Regions from separate parts of the Oceanicoccus sp. KOV_DT_Chl genome, predicted to be linked through region 1. Evidence: riboswitches for the same ligand, from Rfam matches in the RefSeq annotation. Region 1 holds a riboswitch; the other holds the start of a gene.
What was found. Region 1 has a riboswitch for cyclic di-GMP ahead of UNITIG_RS23805 (VPLPA-CTERM sorting domain-containing protein). Riboswitches for the same ligand answer to the same signal wherever they lie in the genome.
Positions count from the first base shown of each region.

Region 2: it holds a riboswitch for cyclic di-GMP, as region 1 does, so the genes downstream of both, UNITIG_RS12690 (VPLPA-CTERM sorting domain-containing protein) here and UNITIG_RS23805 (VPLPA-CTERM sorting domain-containing protein) in region 1, are expected to answer to the same signal.

Region 1 is NZ_FQLF01000007.1:48,693-58,936, forward strand. Features, by position in the region: gene UNITIG_RS21475 (hypothetical protein) at 1-280, opposite strand, end outside; gene UNITIG_RS21485 (alpha/beta hydrolase) at 608-2,362, shown strand; gene UNITIG_RS21490 (methyltransferase domain-containing protein) at 2,703-4,553, opposite strand; gene UNITIG_RS21495 (sulfotransferase) at 4,604-6,148, opposite strand; gene UNITIG_RS23805 (VPLPA-CTERM sorting domain-containing protein) at 6,951-7,502, opposite strand; cyclic di-GMP riboswitch class I at 7,528-7,638, opposite strand; partial or broken gene UNITIG_RS21505 (acetolactate synthase large subunit) at 8,598-10,234, shown strand.
Region 2 is NZ_FQLF01000002.1:1,877,595-1,887,838, forward strand. Features, by position in the region: gene UNITIG_RS12680 (hypothetical protein) at 1-396, shown strand, start outside; gene UNITIG_RS12685 (GGDEF domain-containing protein) at 405-1,154, shown strand; cyclic di-GMP riboswitch class I at 1,793-1,932, shown strand; gene UNITIG_RS12690 (VPLPA-CTERM sorting domain-containing protein) at 1,962-2,543, shown strand; gene UNITIG_RS12695 (sulfotransferase) at 2,808-4,361, shown strand; gene UNITIG_RS12700 (sulfotransferase) at 4,367-5,905, shown strand; gene UNITIG_RS12705 (TonB-dependent receptor plug domain-containing protein) at 6,252-6,764, shown strand; gene UNITIG_RS12710 (TonB-dependent receptor) at 6,791-8,830, shown strand; gene UNITIG_RS12715 (hypothetical protein) at 8,915-10,244, shown strand, end outside.

The DNA of each region.
Region 1 (10,244 bases):
AATGCGCGAGATGCCTAAGCCTGTATTTAAACCCCTGCTGCAGTAATTCCTGAATAGTAAAAAAAAACAAAAAACCATAAAGAAAGTTAAATGTGACACTATAATCGACTAACTCAGGCGCTATAACATCCCTCATACCTCTCATACCAGCATGTATGGCATTACAGAAAAAGAAGGCAGCCAAAGCATAACTACGCTTTAAAGAAAGTACGAACAACCCCAGTAAAAGACTGAAGCCAGACAAAAGAAATAGAAATAAGTAAACGGGTATAAACGACATTTATAATTATTTGGACATTAGTTGAATGAAGATTCTTACATGAATTCCATCAATTAGCAGTAAGTACTATTACCGGCCATACAATCAAGAACACTATTAAGACAGCCGTCACACTGCCATCACGGCAATATTGTGACGGAAAAACACCAAGCAAAACGCCTATAAATTGACACCAAGCCAGCCCAAATAAATTAATTATCATAAAAGCGTCCAGCATCGCGATCTTGGTCGATTCATATCTATCAAATGATAATAATGTGTCGCTACAAAGACCCATAAATAACAGAAACAGAATGGGGCCCAATAATAAATTTGGAGATTCAAGCAATGAAAAAGTTTTCCATATCACCGTGGATCGCTGCTGCGGCCACCATCATCTTCAGTACAAACAGCCATGCATTATGGCCGGACACGACTGGCGTCGGCGTTTGTAATTTTTCAAACCCGTATGCAGGCACGAGCGACTGTATCGTTTACTCAGGGGACAACTGGGACGCTACGACAGCGGCAAATGATTGCGCCACTTTATTTTCAGCTAGCTATACCTACTCTTTCTCCCTTGGAGGCACTTGCAACCTGCCCAATGAGGCCGCCGTATGTGTTGAAGATAGCGCAACAGCTGACGAAAAAATAAACATCAACTCTGAAGATCTTAATAAAGACGAATCCCAATGTAATACATTGTCTGGCGTATGCGCCGCCATCATTAAGGGCGACTACTATCCAACACCCGGAGGAATATGTGATACGGAACCAGAACCTACTCCCTGCGAAGAATTGGGCCTTGAAACTGAAGCCTGCGTAGCTCTGGAAGACACAAGCGAGGTGGACGTTACCGAGGACACTGACTACATAAGCTTTATGCCGCTAGGCAACAGAGGCGACTCAAACTTTATTTTTATTCCTGGCGCTTCGATATTACCGGAAGCCTATGCACCTTTAGCTCAGGAGCTCGCAAAGAATGGTATTCATACCACCATCCTTGTAAACCAAGACCCCGCCCCCATCCAGGCTATTATGAATTTACCTGAAAATGGCGCAGTACAAAACTGGCTTATTGGCGGACATAGCCTTGGCGGTGTTGCAGCTTCAAAATACATCCTTGATAATCCTGGTACCATTTCCGGCCTTGCACTACTGGCCAGCTTTCCTGATGTGGTAGACGACCTTAGCTCAGAAGCCATCCAGGTTGTGTCTGTTTATGCAGAAAATGACTTATTGGCAACCCCAGCAGAAGTAACCGGTGCAGCCGCTCAACTTCCTGCCGGTAAAACAATTTTTGCCGAAGTTCGCGGCGGTAACCATGCTAACTTTGGGCACTATGGGGACCAAGGAGGAGACGGTGTCGCAGATATTCCGAAATACAAGCAACTTGAACTTACCTCCGCTTCAATTAGACACCTTGCAGCACGTGTAGCAGCCAACTCAACAAACACATTGCATCCATACGCATTCCTGATGGATAAGATGACCAATATAACAGGCTGTAAATGGACTCAGCATAACGCTGCAAGCTACACCATGGGCCAAATATTGAATGATACCGCTGTTGAGTATACCGACTCTTTAAGTAGCTTTGTGTCTTCTCAGCCAACTCTAACCCCAGGCGGCTCAACACAGTTTCAGGTGAAAAGCTATATTGGACAAAGCGGAAACGCAACTGACTTAGATCTTCCACCAATTGTTGACGGCAGCATTCAATGCAAAGGGATCACTCAGGATCGAGTTATTGATGAACTTCAAATACAACCTTTCAAAGAGCAAGGCCAATGTAAAGACATGCACATGTTTACCGCCTATTATGCAACGTTTTTACTAGGTGACGATGCAAACTTCCTGTCATGGACGTTCAACTTTACAGACGACCTTCAGTTTTCAACAGGCCCTGACTTCATCATTGATCCCACGGCAGTCCCAACAGTTGACATAGACGATGCCACCCGAACGGTAACAATCACAGCACCCGCATTCTTTGCGGAGAACAACCCTGAACTTTACGGCGCTGCAGCAGGACGACAGTACTGCAAGACGCTAAGTTTTGAAAAAATGTTCATGCTATTAAGATACCTGTCTAATAACTAGCATCTATAAAAAACCACAACAAACCGCCAGAATGGATCAGCAACTGGCGGTTTTTTTATCCCATATTTTTAGCCATTTTATCAAGCTAGAACTAACAATCATTCAACAGCTTGCAGCAGGATATTTTCCAGAAACAAAAAAGAAGGAGGGGTACTGGATAAGAAATAAATACTGATAATATTTAGCCCTGCAAGGAAGGAGGATGGACAGCCCCTATTTGATGAGAAAATCACTTTCCGGATATTACATACACTCTATTCTTAGCCACTTAGAAAAGAACACTGCATAGCATAACAACCCCACTCTATCGCATTAGTTGCAACAATATCTCTTCAACTAACTATACTAATTTTCGCACCCAAAATTTATAGCATGCACCAAACATGCCTGGGTTTCTTTGTTCGAAATGATGCCAATTTTCCAGCGAAGTAGCATTGGGATCTGAAGGAAAAGCGCGCAAATATTCAGCCTTTTTAGCAGGAGGCACATCAAGCAGCCCAAGAAATTCTAATTGATACTTTTCAAGCAGTGCTTTGACTTCTAATAGATCATATTGAAATTCATTTTCATGAAAAATCAAATCCCTTACATCAGACGTACTCCAAAAAGCAGAACCCGGTGATGATATTTTTTTTACCGGGTGCTGATCATCAAGACTAAAAACAGCCTCCCGGCACGCCCTCATGCCCTCAAGAGTAGATGAAAAACCTTCTGACTTTATGAACTGCCAACTATCCCTGACTGCTTCTCGCGCAAACTTACTATAGAGACCTAGCATAAGAAAACCGTTAGGTTTAACAACCGAAAGTAAATTTTGAAGCCCAAGGTCAGGATCGCTGACATGATGCAAAACACCGAAGCACTCCACGTAATCAAACTGCCTATTAAATTTTGAAAGCTCAAGGATATTGTAATTGATAAATTCAATCGCCCTGTTTCCTTCCTCACCAGCCTTACGGACAGCGTAAGCCAGGCTCGATGCCGACAAATCAATAGCCGTAATCGAGCTATGATTAAATCTTTTTTCGCACAAATCAGCCTGCAAACCTGTTCCACAACCAGCGATTAATATTGACGGTTTTGATACATTGACATCCCCTACTATCTCAACATGAGGGAAATGAACTTTTAAAAACTTTTTAACTGACACCTGGTTATATTCGGTAACTGTCTTCCACCGTGGAAAAGGTAACTCTTCGTACTGCTCTTTTACCGCCTTGGTGACCTCATCATCAATATCGTCAAGCGCGCCAATCTCTTGCTTAATTCGAATTTCCTCTAATGGATCCAAGACCTGATCCTTAACAAGAGAAACCCAATGAACCTCTTCGTCCGCCCCGAGCAATTTGACTAGCTCCATAGAAAAATCATACTTAAATAAAGGCTGGTAAGAAGCCAACAATGCAACCACCACCCAATCAACAGTTCCTTCCGACAACCCTCCCTTAATTTTTTGCTCCAGCCGAACTAATGCCTCACGCTCTCTTATTGATTCTCCATAGATATACTCATTAATAAAATTCTGCTCTGTTAACGCAGAAATAAATAACGTCATATCAGCAAGATCAGCCGAGCCTTTATCATCAACATACAGCAACAAGGATCGCCGCAATGATGTCAACACTGTTTCAAGCAAACGATTCGGCACAGCGGTGCTCTTAATCAATGAAAGAAATAATGGATCAGATAAAACCACACCAAATTTCTTGCTTTCAAAAATCTGCCTTACTAACTCTTCCTCTTTTGAAGCAGAGGCCATAGCATCGAAAACAGGCCTAAAGCCAGGCTTCTGGATTATTTGTGCTACTGCACCTACAGCTAACGGGCGATGATTTATATACTTTGTCTTAAAGCACTGCAGGTACATTTCTTCTAACTGAGGTATATAACGATCAAACTGAATACTTTCAATAACCGTTGAAAACAGGCTATAACTTTGGGCATGATCCGGCATGAAATGCATAGCCTTATGCAAGCATGCAAGCGTTTCTGATACCTTACCATTAGCAAAATATATGTTTGCCATACCAAAATACGGCAAGCCATTCTCAGGGTCTATCTTTTGCGCCAGTGTAAATGCATTCATTGCACCGTTGATATCCCCTGAACGAGCAAGGGAATTACCTATCTCATATTGCTTGGTGGATTTTGCTGACTTCTTCTTTTTCTGGATGCTTTTTCTTTTATTCATTGTTTAATCACAGCTCAATTTTTATCAAAAAAATACTCACAGGACTGCTTCTACTGCGAAAAAGCCTGCAATAAAGGCTGAATGTGATTAGCAAAAGGCTTCCACCCCTCAACTGCACCCTTATAGATAGGAGACCTTACTTGCAAAGAGCTATTTGTTCTGACATCACGCAACGACAAATGCGGTGTCAAACAAGCACTTTCAAACTTAAGGCCACAGAAGTTTAATAGCGCCCTAACCTCCTCCTCAGTATTTTCTATTAGCGCTTCATACTCGACATCATAAATTTTATAGGGTAATACGTTATGCCAATGTTTCATCAAGTTATTATACAAGGCATAGAAAGCTGCTAATTCCTCGAGATTATTGCTATAGGGGTAATGACCTGCAAAGCTTGTTTTATAAATAGAAAAACAAGTATCTACAGGGTTACGAGCCACATGGATAAATTTTGAATTAGGTAGAATGATTTTGATTAAACCAAGCCACATAAAATTATTCGGCATTTTGTCAACAATATATATTTCTGCTGGATTTTTGTTATACGCCCTGGACTTATCAATATAAAGATTCCCCAAGGCCTTAATAGTCTCTGCATCAAGCTCCCGAACCCCCTCACATATAGGCTTTCCTGAGAGCTTTTCAATACCGCTTACAACACTTCCCATTACACCCATTTCACCGCCAGAACACACATCAGAATGACACGACAATATTTGCTCTACCAACGTTGAACCTGACCGGGGTAAACCGACAATAAAAATGGGGCCAATGCCCGCCTCCCCCGCCCCTTGTCTCTGTGAAATAAAGTCAGTAGTAAAAGTCTGCGCTATCCGCCCAAACAGCGCTTCATGCGCAGCAACACTATAATCAGGCGACATACTGCGAAGCATATTGTTAGCATCACTAAAATACGAAAAGGCTTTATCGTACTCTTTTACATCGCTAAAAACTTTGCCGAGCGCAAACCCTAACAAATAGCGATCAGGCGCTTTAAACGCATCACTGTTATACAACTGTTCCATTACCGAAACCTGCTCGCCAATTTCTTCATGACGGCGAATATTGGCTAACAAATAATAACAAGCAGCAAATTGCGGATTTATGTCCAGGGCACGTTCTGCATATTCTTTCGCCTCTACAAACTGACCTAACGATTGCAAATTTACCGCAATCATATAGCACGCTTGCGCACTTCCAGGGTCGATCAAATAAGCTTTCTGGAAACAACGCAGCGAATCTTCAGTAAATTGGTAGGCAAAAAACTTTTGTCCTAATGCTTCCAGTGCCTCCTTATTACCTTCTTCCAATGCTTCGACTTGCTCAAGATAAAAAAACATCTCGTCGACATTCGCTAACTCGTAGGCAATTTCTGCAACTTTTAGTCGACTATTAATATGCTTCGTATCTAGCTCAGCTGTTTTCTTCATATACACCAAAGCATTAGCCAAATCACCCAGCATGATACAACAATGGCCCGCCTGATAATGAACCTGGGCATTCTCAGGCTTCTCGTGTAGAACTTGCTTGATCAGACGGAGAGCCTCATCGTACCGCTTCGCAGACATCATTGACCCAATCATCTGTTCTTTCATTCTAAATCCTCACGTCTTTCCCAACGAATAATATCTTTAAAAAAATAACCACCAACCAACCTAAAAGTAAATCCAGAGAAGAAGCACAGATGCGCCACCCACCCCATTGCTGTTGTATATAGGCAAAACTATAACTGAATTGCTCTAACGGTACTCACAAACCTCACCAATACGTATTCTAAATATTCCTCCTGACACTTCAACGTGTAAAGATCTAGAATATTTCTCAGTATTTGTCCCGACTCATTGTCGGTGGGGGGTATTTTTCATCGCTATCACTTGCCTCGCTACCAAACTTCCCAAAAGTGCATTCACAGCTGATAAATAACTAAGTTATCAGCAAAATACCGCCAGCCTATAAACATAATGGTTAAAGCGAAAAAACATCTCCGGATAACACCATGTAATTGTTAGCAGCCTCATGACAGCCAACCATGATAGCTCAAAAATTTGCGACAACTTTATCGTCCTGGTTTGAAATTTTGATATAACTCAACGGAAGCACCAACCTGGAATAAAGAAAATATTTCCTGGAAAACACTTCGGCACTATTACGGCAAACCAAGCGCATAGAAAAAGGAAAAACCGATTTAACTATTGAAGCAGCTGACAAACCCTCACTCAGCGTAGCGGGAAGGAATAAATCGAGACCATGATAATAGCCAGCACATTATTATTCTTGAGTACCTTCTCTTTAATATCATGACTCATAACAAACCACTTATAGGCACAAAACCCAGACAAAAAAAACGCGAGCCCAAGGCTCGCGTTTCTCGATTAACAACCCGAAGGTCGCAATCAATTAAGCACGCTTACGACCGATACCAGCCAAACCAACAAGAGCTGAACCGAACAACCATGCAGCTGCAGGTACTGGTACTTCAGATACTGGACCACCAACAGCCTGGAAGTTGAAGGAGTATACATTTGCTACTGCGCTACCTGGCTCAGGAGAAGTAACAGTGAAGTTAGTTGAACCTGGGCCTGCATCGTTAGTAGTTGCATAAACTTGCTCAAGCATGAAAGTAGTACATGCGCCAAACACGTCACCTGGGTTATTAGTACAGCTACGGTTAGAAACAGTCAAAGCACCAGTGATCATGCTTAATGACCAGTCTGCAGTGTAATCAAAGTTTGTTACGTTAGTAACTGAACTGATTGCAACAGAACCAGACAATACGAAAGTATCCAAGTCAAGCTGTAGTGAACCTGAATCAGGAGAGCCGCCCAAGCTACCAGGAACTGGCTGGAACTGGTTCGCTACAAATGAATCAGTCAGGATGAATGGAACGTAGTCCGCTTGAGCGGCAACAGATGCACCTACTAATGCTGTGGCTAATGCTAATTTTTTCATAATACTATCCTCGAGGGTTTACTCGAAGGGTGACCGGCTATCTTGATCGCTTCCTTGTAAACTAACTTCCATTATTACTGGATTAAGACCCTTGGCTTTCCGTCCCCACCTCACGATGAGTTTGGCTTTTTCCGTCTTGTTTTATTGTTTAAGGTTTTATTATTAAGCGACATAACTTTCGTCGCACCGTCTTTCTAAGACATGAATTAATAGTCAATATTGGTGCCAATAAATAATTTATTTTTAAATATCAATAGGTTACAGGCAAACCTATCAATAATCGGACTGCTAAAGAACGACATGTAATGACTTATGTCAAAAATATCGTCGTCCATAAACATAATGACCTATCAATAGGACATAACCACTGCAAATTAGTACCCACCAAATGTTACACCCGTATCAAAAAAAGTACCGACACCCCCTCACAAGGAACATTACACTTAGGAAGCAAAATTTATTGATAACAATGCAATATACTGATTATCCAAATAATTATCAGCATATAATATGAAATATTTTTTCACCCCTGCCTGCTAAATTTACCCTGCCTACCGGTTTAAATTACTGCCCCAAAAAATACACTAAACTATTGATTTATATAACTTAAAAATAAAAATAACCCGCCTTATAGCGCCGAATTCAGTTCAAGTAATTACACCAGTCATTCAAAAACCGATATTAACTTCCTATGCCCAAGCGTCAACCTGTATATATGATACTAACTCTGGACAGTAATCAGTCAATATTCCCGTAAATCATAAGCAAACCCAGCAGTGTTAAATAATCCGACACATTCGACAGGTCGGCATTAATTTTCGCACTATCTTGGCGCAAAAATTACGAGACGACAATGCGAACTACCACGGAAATCTATATGCCGCTGATTTATATAGGTTTTTTTAAATTAGAAAGGAAATCTATTCCAGCAATAATTTACACCCTGACTACAGTAGCACCAGCTCAACGTTTACTACTCGCACCCGATCCCATAGATTTGCCATTTTCGCTCGTGTTTAGCCTCTTTCTGGTCTATACAAAAAGACACAATAAATTTTCAACACGCCCTGCCCCCCCACCATATAGGAGAAAGCAATGAAAGCATCTGACCTTTTCGTAAAGGCTCTAGAAGCAGAAGGAGTTGAATACATCTTTGGTATTCCTGGCGAAGAAAACCTGGACATGCTTGAGTCGTTACGCCATTCATCAATCAAGCTAATCCTGACTCGTCATGAACAAGCCGCCGGCTTTATGGCGGCAACTTATGGCCGTTTGACAGGAAAAGCCGGTGTCTGCATGTCTACACTGGGACCAGGGCGACAAATTTCGTTACCGCTGCAGCGTATGCACAACTAGGTGCTATGCCGATGCTAATGATTACCGGACAAAAACCGGTCAAATCAAGCAAGCAAGGCCAGTTCCAAATTGTCGATGTGGTCGACATGATGGGACCACTGACCAAATTTACCCACCAGATCGTCAGTAGCGACAATATTCCCTCCAAAGTACGTGAAGCGTTTCGGCTTGCTGAAGAAGAGCGCCCTGGCGCTACACATCTGGAATTACCCGAAGACATTGCTGATGAAGACAGCAATACCGCGCTGGTTAATATCAGCACACATCGCCGCCCAATTGCCGAAGAAAAAGGTGTGCGCCACGCCGTAGAAATGATTGAAAAATCTATTCAGCCGTTAATTCTGGTTGGCGCTGGCGCCAACAGAAAATTACCAAGCAAGATGCTCACGGAATTTGTTGCTAAAACCGGCATCCCCTTTGTCACTACTCAAATGGGTAAAGGTGTTATCGATGAAACCAGTGAACTGTTTTTAGGTAACACGACCTTGTCAGACGGTGACTTCGTCCATCGCGCGATTAATGCAGCAGATTTGATTATCAATGTGGGGCACGATGTGGTTGAAAAACCGCCGTTCTTTATGCATGAACTCAGCAAAGTGATTCATGTGAATTTTAATTCCGCCCAAGTCGACCCCGTCTATTTCCCGCAAGTCGAAGTGTTAGGTGATATTGCTAATAGCATCTGGCAGATGAAAGAGCGCATCACCGCGCAACAGCACTGGAACTTTAATTACTTCATGGAAGTAAAATCACATATGGATGCCCACATCCTGGAAGGCGCTGATGACGACCGCTGGCCCGTTTACCCACAACGTCTGGTGGCTGATGTTCGAGCAGCCATGCCCGATGACGGCATCATCGCTTTGGATAATGGTGTCTATAAAATATGGTTTGCCCGTAACTATCGCGCCAAAAAACCCAATACCGTGCTACTGGATAACGCGCTGGCGACTATGGGGGCCGGCTTGCCTTCAGCCATGGCCGCGCATCTAGTCTCTCCAAATAAAGCGGTTACCGCTATCTGTGGTGATGGCGGCTTTATGATGAATTCTCAGGAAATGGAAACTGCGGTGCGTTTAAACATGCACCTCACCATCATCATTCTGCGTGATGATGCTTACGGTATGATCAAGTGGAAACAGGCCAATATGAACTTTGATAACTACGGTCTGGACTACGGCAACCCCGATTTTGTTAAGTATGCAGAAAGCTATGGCGCAAAAGGCTACCGCATAGAAAAAACAGAAGATTTATTGCCATTGCTTAAGGCCTGCCAAGCTGAACATGGCGTGCATTTAATTGATGTCCCTGTTGATTATTCTGAGAATGATCGCATTCTCAATGACGAGATCAGAGAACTTAGTAAGCGCATTTAAGCGACCACTC
Region 2 (10,244 bases), on a different contig from region 1:
GAAAAAATTAATGATGGATTAGACCTTGCTGATCAGGTGGTAGCACCTCGCGCTGAAATTAATGCCGACGCAATGGGTGAAGAGCCTGCGTTTTCCCGATTAAATCAAGCAATATGCGAAGTATTGGATGAACTTCTCCAGCAAATAGAAGCGCCGCCAATGGCCAAGGAGAATTATCAAGCCGCCAAAAGACAAATTGAGAAAGGTTTAAATTGGTATGAATTGGTTCCTACTTTAGAAGACATTAGTATCGTTGTTGTATCGGCCTTTCATAATAATCAAAAAGATTTTGAAACATTCTTAAACCAGTTAAATGATCGCTTGTCGCAAGCATTTGAATTTATTAGTGCCTCGGGCAATTACAGGGGGAGGGATTTAATGCCGGCCGCGAGCTAAATGAATCTATGCGCGAGCAATTTAGCGCTATTCAGCAGAGTGTAGAAGCCGCCACCGAACTTGATCAACTGAAATCGGCAGTGAGTACGCGTTTAGAACAAGTCGTCGCGTTGATGGATAAACACCAATCCGGCGAGGTGTTGCGCGAACAGAGTCTTTCTGAACAATTGGATGCCTTGGTTGCCCGAGTCAAAAATATGGAAGCTGATTCTGCCCAGGCTGAGGAGCGAATAGAAGAGCAGCGTCAAAAAGCACTGCGGGATGTGTTGACCCAACTGCCCAATCGGGAAGCGTATAACCAACGTTTGGAGCAGGAGTGCGAGCGTTGGCAGCGTTATGATCGACCCTTAACCATGGCAGTTTGCGATGTAGATCATTTTAAACGAGTCAATGATACCTACGGTCATTTGGCAGGTGATAAGGTGTTACGCATTATTGCTAAAACTTTACGTAAGCGCTTACGTAAAACAGATTTTATCGCCCGTTTTGGTGGTGAGGAGTTTGTCGTACTGATGCCAGAAACCGAGCAAGCGTCTGCGCTCAAGGTGGTCGAGGGCGTCAGGGAGGCTATTGCCAGTTGCCCTTTTCATTTCAAAGAAAAACCAGTGACCATTACCATGTCTTTTGGCGTTTCAACCTTTAGTGGTGAAGATAATGGCGAGGCGGTCTTCGCGCGCTGTGATAAGGCGTTATATCAGGCCAAGGAGCAGGGGCGTAATCAGAGCGTGGTGGCCGGACAGCCAGTGATCGAATTGTAATAGTTCATCATTTCAGGCGTTCTCATCGGCTTAAGTCGCCGTTAGATAAAAGCCAAGCTTTAAAATTGATTGCTCACAGTGCAGCCCGGGGCCCACAATATATAGTGGTTAGTTAGTAATTCGATACAATATAAAGCTCGTCGAAAATGAGTGCACCATAAAAAGGCGCCAAGTGTCTCAAAATAAAATAATGTGACGGGAAAATTTACATCTTGGGCGATTGAACAGAGGTCTTGTAGCTTAGGAAGATGGTTTGTGTCTGTGGAGGGTAATAGTGGGCAGCAATGTGAGTCTAGTGTCTCATTTTGTTCCTCGGCTGTAGGGTGTAATCATGAAAATCACTGCTATTCATCACCCGTACCCGCCAGCTGGATCAGTTAGCCTGTTTAAGGCGACGGATTATTTTACACAACGCAACTAATGGCTTGTAGTTTGTGCGACCTGAAGATGAGACAGCTGCCTAAGTTATTGATTACTAATGTCTAATAGTTTGTTGGCATCAATATTGGATAGTGTACGAGGCAATAATGATTTAGTAGCGGTTTTTTGACACTCATGCCAGTAGCTGCATTCATTGGCTGAGTAACAAAATTATTAAATCATTAATAAACGTTTGAAACTTCTTAAATAACAATAAGGAAGGCAAGCGCCAAACCCATCGTGAGGTGGGGACGGAAAGCCTACGGGTCTTTCGAGTAATGTTAAACAGGGATGACAGTGTTCTGCTGCTATTGAACACTACAAGGAATTTACTCATAAAGACGGCCGGGTTGTTACCCTTCTTCGAGAAACCTCGAGGAATATAAAATGAAAAAATTAAATACTGTTCTTGCTGCTACTGCTTTGGCTCTTGTAGCTGCTCAATCTCAAGCTGCTTTGTTTGACGTATCTGTGGCTATTTCTGGTACTACTAGCGGTGCTGCCATTGGTGGTGCAACTGGTTCAACTACTGGCTCTGGTTCAGGTACTTTAGATACCGGCACTGGCGTGATTAGCTTTTCATCCGTCTCTAATGCCACAACTCCTGTGACAAATGCTTTTGTATACGGTGTTGCTACTGTTGATACTATCGGATTGAGTTCAAGTACAACTGCTACCGACTGTGTTGAAAATGGTGGTCTTTTACCGACATGCCCTAATGTACCACTAAATGTTAGTGGCCCAATTGGTAACCTTAGTGAAGTATACGGTGGTTCAGCTACTGGTACTGGCGATATCTTTACTCTGGTAGCTGTTGGTGACCAAGGTTCAGGTATTACTTCTAACAACTCTTACACCTTTACTATTGGTGCCGAGCAGGTTTCTGAAGTGCCAGTACCTGCAGCTGCTTGGTTGTTTGGTTCTGCAATCGTAGGCTTGGCTGGTATCGGTCGTAAGCGTAAGGCTTAATAGCTTTGTTAGCTAAATAACAGGTGTCTGGATTTATTTTCCATAACCTGTGAAAAAACCCTGCTAGAAATAGCAGGGTTTTTTTTTGCAAATGATAATTAAAGCTGACATGTTAAATATTAACTGGGCTAAAGATAATTAGTTGAATTATTGCAGAAGTGGAAGGTATTTGCGGTGGCGTAAGTTAAATGAATATAGTTACTATATAGCTTGTATATAATAAGTCACATAGTAGTGTCGCTCTCAGTGTAGTTGTTATTGTTGATGAAAATTAAAAAAAATAAAATTAAAAAAATACAGAATAAACGAGTTGTATTTAAGCCGGCGCCTAATCAACAAGCAGTACAGGTTATCTACGCGGAAGCGTTACAGTATGTTTTTGATACATCATCAAAAACCAGTGATTGGAATCTTGTTGAATTTCAGGCTCTACAGCTTGCTGAACAACTGCCTAAAGAAAATATAATCCAGCTAATTTTAATTGAGGCGTATTGTAATAGTTTTCGGTTTGATAAGGCTGAAAAGCTGATAGATCCTTTGCTTAAATTAGCCCGGCTGGATACTGACTCCGCTGTCGTCATTGCCAAGTATTATCGGGCCAGCAATCAGCCAGAGAAAGCGATTGATGTATTAGAAAAAGGTATTGTCCGCAGGCCTGATAGTGTTAGATTGTTAGATGCGCTGGGGTCCTGTTATAACTTGATGGGGAAAAAAGAGCGCGCTTTAGAAGTCTACAATAAAGTTACCAAAATAGATTCGGCATTTAGTCAGTCGTATTGGCATCGGGCGCACATTCAAAAGAACAGTTTTCCCCAGCGTGACCTGGATAGTATTAAAAAACTATTGGAAAGTAAGTCTTTAACAGAAATAGACAGGGCTAGACTTTATTTTGCGCTGGCTTGGGGTTATAGCAATGAGCCAGAACAACATTTTAATGAATTACATAAAGCGAATAAGATCATAAGTGCTTTGCGTCCTTGGTCTATTGATGCCGAGCGTATAAAGTCTGAGAAAGTTAGGCAGTTTGTCACGAGAGATATGTTAGAGGCGTGCAAAGGCTCCGGGTATTCTGATAAAGCGCCAATAATTATCGCATCAATACCTCGTTCTGGCACTACGCTTCTGGAACAAATTTTGGGTGCCCATACTGCGACTTATGCCATCGGTGAGTCACAGCCTTTTTACCAGGCAATTAACGATACAGCATTTGAATTTAGAGCAAATGAAAATTATTGGGGTTGGTGTCAGCCACAGGAATTTAACAAGTACTTTCCTGCACTCTATAAATCTTATTGTAATCATGGGTTCGTGCAAAAATCGGGGGATAAAAAGCCAGTAGATAAGTCGATGAATATGATGCATTACCTGGGTATATATTTAGCAGTTTTTCCTGATGCTAAAGTAATTCAGTTAATGCGAGATCCAATGGATGCGTGTTTGTCTGCATATCAACTTTATTTTCCTAATGGAAATGAGTACACATTTTGTCAAAAGTCATTTATTCAATACTATAAATTATTTGAAGAAGTAATGGCTTACTGGAAAGATTTATTTCCGGAAAATATTTTATTGGTTGATTATGAATCTATCGTCGAAGACCCTCGTGGTATGACAGAGAGAATATTGGGTTTTTGTGGGCTTGAATGGGAAGAGAATTGCCTGAATTATCATAGTACCGAGCAAATAATTAGGACTGCTAGTCATATGCAAGTAAAACAACCCGTTTATAAATCGGCTGTGGCTAGATGGAAAAAATATGCGCCATATCTTCAAGAGGCTCTGGAAGAGCTAAATACTCCGCTAATACCTGAAGGGTAAGACTTTTGAAAAAGAAAAAGAAAAGCGCCAAGAGCAATCCCAAGCATAATATTCAGCTTAAGCCAAACGAAGCAGTTATATGCCTTCCAGTTGAAGATATTGTAAGTAGAGCTAATCATAGTTATCAGTCAGGGAAGTTTTTAATGGCAGAATATGTGCTTCAGCAGCTTATTGACACTATAAAACCGCTTCCGCTAAGTGCGAGTATATTATTATTAGATGTCTTCAAGGCTTCTGCAAAGCTTGATAAGGCATGTGATTTTGCAAAAAAATTATTGATTGATTATCCAGAAGATCCGAAAGTATTGCGTGCCAGTGCTAGTGTGCAACAATTGTTGGGCAATAGTGCTAATAGTCTGGGTTTACTAGAAAAGGCACTGGAGATTAATAAAGATCTTTGTCCGACGTACAATCAGTTAGGCCATTTGTATATATCTATGTCTGATAAGATTCAGGCAGAAAAATCCTTTAAAAAAGCCATTAACAGCGGGCCAAACAGGATCGGTGGGTATTGGGGATTAGTGCGTGTTTTAGGGGGGGATACACCTGAAAAATATATTTTGGCGGTAAAAAAATTAGAAAATAAACTTAAAGGCAGGCATGAAGAATTAGCTTATTTGAACTTTACCTTAGCAAAATATTATGAGGAAAGAGATAGTAAAAAAAGTTTTACTTTTTTTAAAAAAGGGAATTTAGCGATAGGGAAAATTCGGCCATGGAATTTTGAGCAGGAAAGTGCACGAGTGGAAAAACTAATAAATTTCTTTAGTGCCGATCGTTTAAAAGAACTTCATGCTAAGCATCACTCAGATTATAAAGCCGTATTTATCGCATCAATGCCACGCTCTGGAACTACATTATTAGGCCAAATACTATCCGCGCATAGCCAATTACAATCAGTTGGAGAGAGTGATGCATTTGATCGGGCAGTAAGTGCTGTTTCAGTCTCTATGGGGCGTTATCCGGATGTCTATAGCTGGACGCCGATGTCTATTTTTGAAACGATGTTTAAAAAAATTGATGAAGCGTTTATTAATAGCTATTTGATTAAGTCCGCTAAAGGTTGCGTTGTAGATAAATCAATGAGTAACTCATTTCATATTGGTTTGATTTTGAGCATATACCCTCAAGCTCGTGTGATCTGGCTGCAAAGAGACCCTCTGGATACAGTTCTGTCTTGCTATCAACAACTATTTGATAAAGGCAATGCATTTGCTTTTGACCTGTCGAATTTAGCGCATTATTACCAGTTGAATAATAAAATCATGAAGCACTGGAGTTTACTATTCCCCAAGCAAATTTTAATGGTTAATTATGAAGCTCTGGTTTCAGATCAAGAGGCGGAAGCAAAAAGAATTATTGACTTTATCGGATTAGAATGGGAGCAAGGCTGTTTGAAGTTTTATGAAAGCAATGAGGTTATTAATACGGCAAGTGACCTCCAGGTAAAACAGCCTATCTATAATTCTTCCGTTGGGAAGTGGCGGCCTTATGCCAAAGATCTTGAAGAAGCGGCATTAATTCTTGGGGTTGATGTAACTTGAGCAAGCTATTAGTTTTGGTCGGTACAGAGCTAACTTTAACATTTTAGATATGCTGGGCATCAGGCGTGTGAATTATTCACATTTTTATCAAAGTTTTTGTTTAAATTGCAAAATACACGGCGATATTTTGACGGCTGAAGCAGGGTAAGTTTTATTTTGTCATTATGGTTAAAATTTAATTATTTGCTTCTTGTAGCCGCTTTACCTATGTGAGACATTTGTCTAATATAGGCTGCTAATAAATTATCCAGTTCTCAATAAAAGTAATAAATAAAGTATATATATTGCAGTTCCTGATTTCGTTTAATAATAAATTATAAAGATAAAACAGTCGGAGAGTTATAGAATGAAGCGGTCTTTTAGCCGGCAGCTGTCGGTCCCTCATCGTTTTTTAAATTCAGCAGTTGTTATCCCAGCTATCTTCTCGGTTTTTTATGTTGCGCCTGTATTTGCACAGGACTCCAAGGGAGGGTTTGCAATCGAAGAAGTGGTTGTAACCGCTCGTAAACGAGAGGAATCCATGCAAGAGGTTCCTGTGGCGGTGTCGGCTTTTTCTGCAGAGGGTTTGAAATCATTAGGTATTACCAATGTTAAGGATATGGAAGGCATCGTGCCAGGCTTGAATATGGGTGGCGGTGGTAATGGCGCCAAAGGCGATGCAAGTCCTTATATTCGGGGTATCGGTCAGCGAGAAACAAAAGTCACAGTTGATAGTGCCGTTGCTACTTATCTTGACGGCATCTACTTGTCGCGTTCGGCGGGCTCAACTTTGGACGCGCTTGATGTGCAAAGTATGCAAGTGTTACGGGCCCACAGGGTACTTTATTTGGCAAAAATACTACCGGCGGCGCCATTGTAATTACCACGGTAAAGCCAGGCGCTGACTTGGGTGGTCATCTGGATGTCACTTACGGAAATTATGGTCGTCAAAATGCCAGAGCGACCGTAAATATTCCTTTAATTGATAATACGTTATATACCCGCGTTACCTTGGCAAGTACTCGCCGTGATGGTTTATATGAAAACGTCATTGATGGCACCGCCTGGAATGATGAAGACCGTCTTGCCGGTATCGTTCAAGTGCGCTGGGATGCGTCTGAGGATTTGGTCGCTGACTTATTGGTCTCTGCTACCAAGACCAGACAGACTCCTCGCGGTCAGAAGTGTGAGTTTTTTGGTCCGGAATTTGGCTTTAATGGTAAGGCGCCCCTTGAGGCTATTTACGATTCCGAGGCTGCTGTTACAGCTCAACAAGAATGTGAGAATAGCGGTATAAATTTAGAGTTGGACGAATTTCGTAGTGAGCTTAATGCGCAGTCAGATATTTTTGAACAGGGGCGCTATGAAGTTGATACTAATTTGGCAGGCTTAACGTTGTCCTGGGGTCTGGGAGAAGCTTTAGGCTTTGAAGACTTGAACATTAAAAGTATTACGGGTTTTCGCCGTACTCAGTTGAGTGCTGATGAAGATCTAGATGGAAGCTCTGCAGGTCTTACAGGCAGGGTTGCCCCTGAGGATAATGTTACTGATCAGTACAGCCAGGAGTTTCAATTTATTGGTACTGCCATGGATGGTCGAATGAATGTGACCTTGGGTCTTTATGCTTTTCAGGAAAAAACGGACGATGATTGGTTGCAATCGTATGCTGGGCTGGTTGAAGGTTCATCACAGCCAAATAGCTTGTTGTTAGCACAGTCGCAATTAACGGAGCGTAAAACTGAAAATGAAGCCTGGGCCGTTTTTTCTCAAGTCGGTTTTGATATTACTGAAAATCTTGAATTAACACTGGGCCTTCGTTACACCGATGAAACCCGACGTACCGATTATCAGGAAGCAGAAGTTTATTTACCGAGTATTGGTAATGGGGATTTTTGTCCCGGAGGCGGCTGCAGTACCAAAATTGGCTCAGGACAGCTACATCTGTTTTCGGCATCTGGCTTCACGCCTTTCAATAGCTGGCAGTATGGCTTTGATGCTAACGCCAATGGAAATTTAGAGCTACGTGAATTGGGGAATTTTGGTCAGGACAGTGCCGAGCGTTCAGATGACGATTGGACGCCAAGTGTGAGTTTGAAATATCTGGTAGATGACGGCCTTCGAGATCTCTTGTCAATCGATGATGGAATGATTTTCTTCACCTATAGCGAAGGCTTTCGTTCAGGCGGTGTTGTGGTTGCCAATGGTGATTTCGACAATAATGGCCTGAAAGATATGAGCCAGTTTGAGCCAGAGTATGTAAAGAACTATGAAATAGGTCTCAAGCTTGAAGCATTTGATAAGACCTTGCGTGCAAACTTCGCAACGTTTTTTACTGACTATGAGGATATTCAAGTAACGGCTATTGTGCCCGACCGTATCGGTATTCCTTTGCCTGCAGTTGAAAATGCCGGTAAGGCAGAAATTAAAGGTGCCGAGGCAGAGATTACTTATGTGCCTTTTGATAGCTTGCGTTTTACCACCAGTATTGCCTATACAGATGGCGATTATTTAGAGTACTCCGTTGATACGGCTGACTTGGTTGGCAATGTAACCGTTGTTGATCGGTCTGATGAGCCTATGCCACGTATAGCGCCCTGGACTGCATTTTTGGCAGTGGACTATTTCATATTTACAGATAACTGGGGGACGTTTGCGCCGTCAGTAAATGTTCGCTACACCGATAAAATTTATGGCGGTTTCGATCGTGCAGGGTTTTTAGTGGCTGATGAGGTTACCTCACCGGAGACTCACTTTGTTGATGTGCGCTTAACATGGAGTTTGCCAGACGATCGCACGACTATTGCATTTTGGGGTAAAAATGTAGAGAACAACGATGATTACACTAATGGTGGTGTGCCACTAATTAGTGTTAACAGAAGCACTGGTACCGTTTATGCGGACCCTCGCACTTATGGTGTCGATATTTCTTATGTATTTGGTGATTAAAATTGGGTAACGATACATAAATATAAATCAATAAAAGTATAGGAAAGCTGCTGTTGAAAGACTAGCTGGCAGGAGAATAAAAAGATGAATACTTTAAGTAAAAAACAAGCTCTGTCGCAGAATAATTTGGGCGTCGCCGTGAAAAAAAACTTTGTTAAACCTGCGCTGATTGCAAGCCTATGTACGACATTTTTTATGGTTGGCTGTAGTGATGAAACGGATAGTTTTGGCGAACCACCTCCCGCACAATCTTCGGCTTCAGTTCAAGGTGCTGCAGTTAAAGGCCCAATTACGGGTGGCGAAGTGGCTATCTATCGTTATGACAGTTCTGCTGCAGATTTTAAGGGAGAGCTACTAGATACCGGTGAGACTAATGCGAATGCAGAAATTGTCGGCTTGGAAATTCCGGTAAGTATCACCGACGAGGAAAATTTCCTGGAACAACTATTTATTATCGAGGTTACAGGTGGGACGGAATTGACGACAGGTAATGCGCCTGTTATCGAATCATTACGCGCCATCGTGACAGGACAAGATTACAGTACTGACTCCCCTTTTTACGTTACGCCATTAACTACTTTCATGCTAGCAATCCTAAGTAATGATCGCACTGATGAGCCAATGGTAATTAAAATTAATAATGCCCAGAATAGAGCGCTGGCTGCTTTTGGTTTTGGCTTATTAGATAATGTTCGTAATTTAGCGGTCCTGCCACCCATTATTACCGAAGGGGGCGACGCATCTAAAGCACTGGCATACCGTACCGCCATTGAAAGTTTTTCGGCTATTACGCTTTTATTGAAACAGCAAGCGTTGATTGATGCCAGCATAGACGTTAGTGCTGATGAATTAATTCGTCAGATGGCGGCAGATGTCGTGGATGGCACGATTGATGGTGTTGATGAAAATGGCGGTAGCACCCTCACCGCGTTGTCCGTAATTGCCAATCTTCAGGCAGTAATCACGTCGGATCCAGCAGCGCTTAAAATACCAGGCACAAATACATTAATTTCAAGCCTGATTGATATTCTGGTTCAGGAATCAAGCACCGTTGCCCCAAGAGCGGCTGCTCCAGTGGTAGCAAATATTACATTGCCTGCAACTAAAGCTGCAAAAGGCGGTGTTAATGACGTGGACGGTGATGGCGTTATTGATGGTTATGATCCATTTCCGAATGATGGCACGAGAAGTATAGATGCAGATAAAGATGGCTTCGCGGATGATGCCGGATTATCCGATCGCGACTTGTTTCCAAATGATCCTACTGAGTGGGCCGACAGGGATGGAGATGGTACCGGTGATAACGGTGATGCTTGTCCTGATGATGCCAGTGAGCAATTAGATACTGATGGCGATGGCGTTTGTGATAACACAGATTACAACCCTACCAATCCTGCAATTAAAATTATTTGTG